2 regions of the Cellulosimicrobium sp. 4261 genome follow, and region 2 is predicted to be linked to the other one. Evidence: predicted binding sites of a transcription regulator. Region 2 holds the regulator's gene; the other holds the start of a gene.
What was found. Region 2 encodes Rex, which represses fermentation and respiration genes when NADH is low (regulators of the CRP and FNR family bind a similar motif). Its sites were predicted from a motif close to CTTGTGAANNNNTTCACAAG; they were not measured.
Positions count from the first base shown of each region.

Region 1: the regulator Rex is predicted to act here: its motif matches at 1,670-1,689, upstream of adhE (bifunctional acetaldehyde-CoA/alcohol dehydrogenase).

Region 1 covers NZ_JBEPOQ010000006.1:239,499-242,901, reverse strand. The annotation lists gene adhE (bifunctional acetaldehyde-CoA/alcohol dehydrogenase) at 1-1,582, opposite strand, end outside; gene ABIE39_RS10665 (prolyl oligopeptidase family serine peptidase) at 1,789-3,403, shown strand, end outside.
Region 2 covers NZ_JBEPOQ010000003.1:636-4,038, reverse strand. The annotation lists gene ABIE39_RS04605 (histidine phosphatase family protein) at 1-481, opposite strand, end outside; gene ABIE39_RS04600 (MarR family transcriptional regulator) at 574-1,104, opposite strand; gene ABIE39_RS04595 (YceI family protein) at 1,272-1,823, shown strand; gene ABIE39_RS04590 (redox-sensing transcriptional repressor Rex) at 1,942-2,616, opposite strand; gene ABIE39_RS04585 (glutaredoxin family protein) at 2,675-2,965, opposite strand; gene ABIE39_RS04580 (HAD-IB family hydrolase) at 3,015-3,403, shown strand, end outside.

The DNA of each region.
Region 1 (3,403 bases), on a different contig from region 2:
TCGCGACCTTCTCCTCGCGGCGGGCGAGGACGTCGAGCAGCCGGTCCACGACGCCGATGCGGCTCATGACCTTGTCGGTGACGATCGTGACGCGGTGCACGTCGCGCATCTGCGCGAGGTACTGGATCGAGTTCGGCTCGAAGTACGTCTTGGCGGGCACCTTGAACCACTGCATGTTGTTGTTGCGCCGCCCGATCCGCTTGACGTTGATGAGGTTGACCGCCGACACGTTGTTCGACACCGAGTTCGCGCCGTAGCTGCCGCAGCCGAGGGTGAGCGACGGGAGCAGCGCGTTGTAGATGTCACCGATCCCGCCGAGCGACGTCGGGCTGTTCCACAGCACGCGCACGGCCTTGACGCGCGACCCGTACCGCTCGACGAGCTCCTCGTCGGACGTGTGGATCGCGGCCGAGTGGCCCAGGCCGTCGAGCTCGACCATGCGCTCCGCGAGGCGGACGCCGTGCTCGGTGTCGCGGGCCCGCAGGACGGCCAGGACGGGCGTGAGCTTCTCGCGGCTCAGCGGCTCGTCAGGCCCGACGTCGTCGATCTCGGCGAGGATGATCGACGTGTCGTCGGGGACCTCGAACCCGGCCTCGCGCGCGATCCAGACGGGCGACTTGCCCACGACCTTCGGGTTGAGCTTCGCGCCGGCACAGTTCGTGCCGTTCGCCTCGACACCGAAGATGAGGCGCTCGAGCATCGCCTTCTGGGCGGGCGTCACGCGGTAGGCGTGCAGGCGGGCCAGCTCGCGCATCGCGTCGTCGTAGATCACGTCGTCGAGGATGAGCGCCTGCTCCGACGCGCAGACCATGCCGTTGTCGAACGCCTTCGACATGACGACGTCGTTGATCGCGCGACCGAGGTCGGCGCTCTTCTCGACGTAGGCCGGGACGTTGCCCGCGCCGACACCGAGCGCCGGCTTGCCGGCCGAGTAGGCCGCGCGGACCATGCCGTTGCCGCCCGTCGCGAGGATGAGCGCGACGCCCGGGTGGTGCATGAGCGTGTTGGTCGCCTCGATCGACGGGTGCTCGACCCACTGGATGCAGTCGTCGGGCGCGCCGGCCGCGACCGCGGCGTCGCGCACGATGCGGGCCGCCTCGACCGACGAGCGCTGCGCGCTCGGGTGGAACGCGAACACCACGGGGTTGCGCGTCTTGAGCGCGATGAGCGACTTGAAGATGGTCGTCGACGTCGGGTTCGTCACCGGCGTCACGGCGCAGACCACGCCCACGGGCTCGGCGATCTCGACGACGCCCGTGAGCTCGTCGCGACCGATGACGCCGACCGTCTTGAGGTTGGCCATCGAGTTGGGCACGTGCTCGCACGCGAAGATGTTCTTCGTCGCCTTGTCCTCGAACACGCCGCGCCCGGTCTCGGCGACGGCCATCTGCGCGAGGTGGCCGTGCTGGTGCAGGCCGGCGACCGACGCCTTGAGGACGATCCGGTCGACGTCCTCCTGCGTGAGGCTCATGTACTGGTCGAGAGCCTTGCGGGCCCGCTCGACGAGGACGTCGATCTCGTGCGTCGTGCGGGTGTCCTCGGTGCGGTTCTCGGCCTTCGTGCTCGCGCTCTTCGCGCTCATGCGTCCCCTCCGGTGCCCGGCCTCGCCGGGCGTCGGCCGCGGGTGTGCCGGGGCCGGGATGCCCCGGCTCCTTCGGCGGTCTCTCTACTTGTGAAGGTTTTCACAAGGGACCCGTCCCCACAAGGGTCCGGCCCCGATGCGGGCCGAAGGTCCCCGCCTCCTCGTGACCTCCGCACCACCGCCCGCGCGCCGTAGGGTGGGTGACCATGACCGCCGAGCAGACGACGAGCCCCTCGCCCGCGACCCGGAGCCGCGCAGCGACCGACCGACCGGACGGCACCCCCCACGACCCGTACCTCTGGCTCGAGGAGGTCGAGGGCGACGAGGCGCTGGCCTGGGTCCGCGCCCGCAACGCCGAGGTCGCCGACACGCTCGAGACCGCCGACGAGTTCGCCGCGACCGAGCGCGCGGTCCGCGAGGTGCTCGACTCCGACGCCAAGATCCCCGAGGTCTCGAAGATCGGCGACCGGTACTACAACTTCTGGCGGGACGCGCAGCACGAGCGCGGCGTCTGGCGGCGCACGACGCTCGAGTCCTACCGCACCGACGACCCGGAGTGGGAGACCGTGCTCGACCTCGACGCGCTCGCCGCGACCGAGGGCGAGTCGTGGGTCTGGCACGGCGCGAGCGTCCTGCGCCCGACGCCGGAGCAGCTCGCCGCGGGCGAGCCCTGGCGGCACGCGCTCGTCGAGCTCTCCCCCGGCGGCTCCGACGCCGACGTCACGCGCGAGTTCGACCTCGTCGAGAAGCGGTTCGTCGCGCCGGAGGACGGCGGCTTCCACCGCGCCGAGGCCAAGGGCTCGCTCGGCTGGATCGACGCCGACACCGTCTACGTCTTCACCGACTTCGGCGAGGGCACGCTCACGCCGTCCGGGTACCCGCGCGTGGTCAAGCGCTGGACGCGCGGCACCCCGCTCGAGACCGCGGTGACCGTCTACGAGGGCACCGACGAGGACATGTACATCTCCGCCTGGCGCTCGCACACGCCCGGGTTCGAGCGCGACTTCGTGCACCGCTCCAAGGCGTTCTACTCCGACGAGCTCTACCTCGCCGAGCGCACCGGCACGCCCGAGCAGCGCCTGACGAAGATCGACGTGCCCGACTCCGCCGAGGTCGGCGTGCGGCGCGAGTGGCTGCTCGTCGAGCTGCGCGACGACTGGACGGTCGGGGGCACCACGTACCGCGCCGGGTCGCTCCTCGCGGCCCGGTTCGACGACTTCCTCGCGGGCGACCGTGGCTTCACCGTGCTCTTCGAGCCCACCGCGACGACGTCGCTCGCCGGCGCCACGTGGACGCGCCACCACCTCGTCGTCAACGTGCTCGACGACGTGAAGAACCGGCTGCACGTGCTGACGCCGCCCGACGCCGCCGCTCCCGGGGACGCCGGGGCCGTCGTCGGGCAGGAGACCGCGGACGCGCCGTGGGTGCGCTCGGAGATCCCGGGCCTGCCCGCGCTGGGCACGGTCGCCGTCGGTGCGGTCGACCCCGTCGACACCGACGACCTCTGGCTCGTCACGACCGACTACCTCACGCCGACGACGCTCTCGCTCCTGGCGCTCGGCGAGCACCCCGGCGACGCGGGCGCACCCGAGGTCGTCAAGTCCAACCCCGCGTTCTTCGACGCCGACGGCATGACCGTCGCGCAGCACTTCGCCACGTCCGACGACGGCACGCGCGTGCCGTACTTCGTCGTGGGCCGGGCGGACCTCGTCGCGGGCGACGGCGACACGGGAACCGGCACCGCGCCCACGCTGCTGTACGGGTACGGCGGGTTCGAGATCTCGCTCACGCCCGCGTACTCCGGTGCGCTCGGCCGTGCGT
Region 2 (3,403 bases):
GGCTGACGAGCAGCGCCTCGTGCCCGGCCGCCTTGTCCCGCGCGTCGGTGACGGCGGCCCGCATGCGCGCGACCTGCTCCACGTACGGCTCGCCCCACGACGGGCGGAACGGGTTCCACAGGTAGGGCCAGTGCTGCGGGTGCCGCAGCGAGCCGTCGCCGACGCCGAAGGTCTTGCCCTCGAAGTGGTTCGCGGCCTCGATGAGCCGCTCGTCCGTGCCGAGCTCGAGCCCGAACGCCTCGGCGGCTGGCGTCGCGGTCTCCTGCGCGCGCTGCAGCGGCGACGCCACGACGACCGTGAGGTCGGCGCGCGGGCGCGACGTGCCGTCGGGCCCGGGCTCGCCGGCGAGGTGCGCGGCGACGCGGCGAGCCATCTCGTGCCCGCGCTCGGAGAGGTGGTAGCCGGGGATCCGGCCGTAGAGGACGCCGTCGGGGTTGTGGACCTCGCCGTGGCGCAAGAGGTGGACGATGGTGGAGACCATGCCCACCAGTGTCCCGCACTCGGGGCGAGCGCACGCCATCGCGGGCCGACGTCGCGGGACGGGACGGGCGGGGACGCGCCGGGACGGGCCGGTCAGGTGTCGCGGTCGGCCTTGCACGCCTCGGCGACGGCGGCCATCGCCTCGCCCAGCGCGCGGAACTGCTCCGGCGTGAGCACGTCGACCAGGTAACGGCGCACGGCCGCGACGTGCGCGGGCGCCGACGCGACGAGCACGCGGTAGCCCTCGCTCGTCATCGCGCAGTTCACGCCGCGGCGGTCGCCCGAGCTCGCGGAGCGCCGGACCAGGCCGCGCGCCTCCATGCGCGCGACGGTGTGCGTCACGCGGCTGCGCGAGCGGGCGAGACCGTCCGCGAGCGCCGACATGCGCAGCGTGTGGTCGGGGCTCTCCGAGAGGCGCACGAGCAGCTCGTACTCGTTGAGGGACACGTCGGACCGCTCCTCGTGGTCACGACCCAGGGCCTCGATGAAGCGCACGGTCCCGTCGAGGTAGGCGCGCCACAGCCGCTGCTGCTCGGTGTCGAGCCAGCGCGGCTCGCCGGTCGGGGCGACTGCCGCGGTGCGGACGTTCCTCGCCGTCGGGATGTCGACGTCGTTGCTGGTCATGGGTCCTCGGCGGTGCGGGAGGGGCTGGGGGCGGTGCGGGGCGTCGCGGAACATTGTTCCACCCCACCGGGAATAGACGGATCGAGGGGTGCTGTTGATACGCTCGTCCGAAGTTGAACCTTCAACCACTTGGGTCCGCCAGGACCCCGACCACCACAGGAGCACCCATGGCCTCGTCGCTGCCCGCCGGCCTCACCACCGGTACCTACGCCCTCGACGCGTCGCACTCGCAGGCGTCGTTCACCGTCCGCCACGCCGGGATCTCCAAGGTCCGCGGCACCCTCGCGATCACCGACGGCACGATCACCGTGGGCGACGACCTCGAGTCGACGTCCGTGACCGCCCAGCTCGACGCCGCGTCCGTGAGCACGGGCGACGAGAACCGCGACAACCACCTGCGCAGCGCCGACTTCTGGGACGCCGAGAACAAGCCGACGTGGACGTTCACGTCGACGCGCATCACGGGCGACGGCGACGACTACGTCGTGGCGGGCGACCTGACCATCAACGGCGTCACCAAGCCGGTCGAGCTCGAGACCGAGTTCGCGGGCACCGCGACCGACCCGTTCGGCAACCCGCGCGCCGGGTTCGAGGCGACCACCGAGATCTCGCGCAAGGAGTTCGGCCTCACCTGGAACGCCGCGCTCGAGACCGGCGGCGTGCTCGTCGGCGACAAGATCAAGATCGCGCTCGACGTCTCGGCCATCAAGCAGGCCTGACCGTCCTCCCGGGCACGTCCCGGGCGAGACCGGCGCCCACCGGCAGGGGTGCCGCCCCGAGGGGCCGCGTGCAGAGCACGCGGCCCTTCGTCCCCCCGGGTCCGGGCGCCGGGCCCGCTCAGCGCTCCTGCGACGCCGCGAGCGCGCGGGCCTGCGAGTGGAACGCGAGGATCTGCAGCTCGCTGCCGACGTCCACGCCGCGCACGTCGACGTCCGCCGGGACCTGGAGCGCGCGCGGCGCGAAGTTGAGGATCTCGCGCACCCCGGCCGCGACCACGCGGTCCGCGACCGCCTGGGCGTGCGCCGCAGGCGTCGCGAGGACGACGATCGACACCTTCTCGCGCTCCACGACCTCCTCGAGCGCGTCGACGTGCTCGACGACGAGGCCCGCGGCCCGCGTCCCGACGACGTCCGGCGACGCGTCGAGCAGCGCCGCGACGTGGAAGCCGCGCTGCTCGTAGCCCGAGTAGTTCGCGAGGGCGTGCCCCAGGTTGCCGATCCCGACGATCGCGATCCGGTGCTCGTCGACCAGGCCCAGCGCCTCGGTGATGTACTGCGCCAGCGAGTCGACGTCGTAGCCCACGCCGCGCGTGCCGAACGAGCCGAGGAAGGACAGGTCCTTGCGCAGCTGCGCCGGGCCCACGCCGGACAGCTCCGCGAGCTCGACCGACGACGTCGTCCCGACGCCCCGCGCCACGAGGTCGCGCAGCGCACGCAGGTAGGACGGGAGCCGCGCCACCGTCGCGCTCGGGATCCCCGGCGCCGTCACCTCACCGACTACCTGCTCAGCCACCGTCACTCCGTCGTCCATGGGACCGTCCTCGTCGACGGTCACGCTCCACCGGGAGGAATCATCCCAGGTCCGTGCGCGGCACCGAAATCCGGGCCACCGCGCGCGCCAGCCGACGCGCGTCCACGCGCCAGAAGCCCTGCTGCACGCCGCCGACCGTGACGACCGGCACGTACTCGCCGTACTGCTCGCGCAGCGCCGGGTCCGCGCCCGGCGCGTCGACGTCGACCTCCGCCCACGCGACGCCGGCCTCGCGGCACACCGCCTCGACGACCGCCCGCGCGTCGTCGCACAGGTGGCAGCCCGCGCGGCCGAACAGCAGGACCGGGGCGGGGGCGTCGGAGGTGCTCACGCCTCCCAGGGTACGAGGCCCCGGCAGCCCGACCGCCTAGAGTGGAGGCATGGCGACGTCTCCCGGCCCGGGCCCCGACCCGACCTCCCGGCCGACGCTCCCCGAGGAGGCCCCCGCGCGCGCCCCCGGGCCGCCGCACCGGACCGCCGCGTTCTTCGACGTCGACAACACGATCATCCGCGGCGCGTCGTCGTTCCACCTCGCGCGCGCCCTGTACCAGCGCGAGTTCTTCTCGACGCTCGACATCGTGCGGTTCGCGGCGCACCAGGCCCGGTACCTCGTGTTCGGCGAGAACAAGCGGCAGATCGACCGCATCCGCTCGCGCGCCCTGGACCTCATCGCCGGGCGCTCCGTCGCGGAGGTCACCGCGATCGGCGAGGAGGTCTACGACACCGTCCTGTCGCTGCGCATCTACCCCGGCACGCGCCGTCTGCTCGA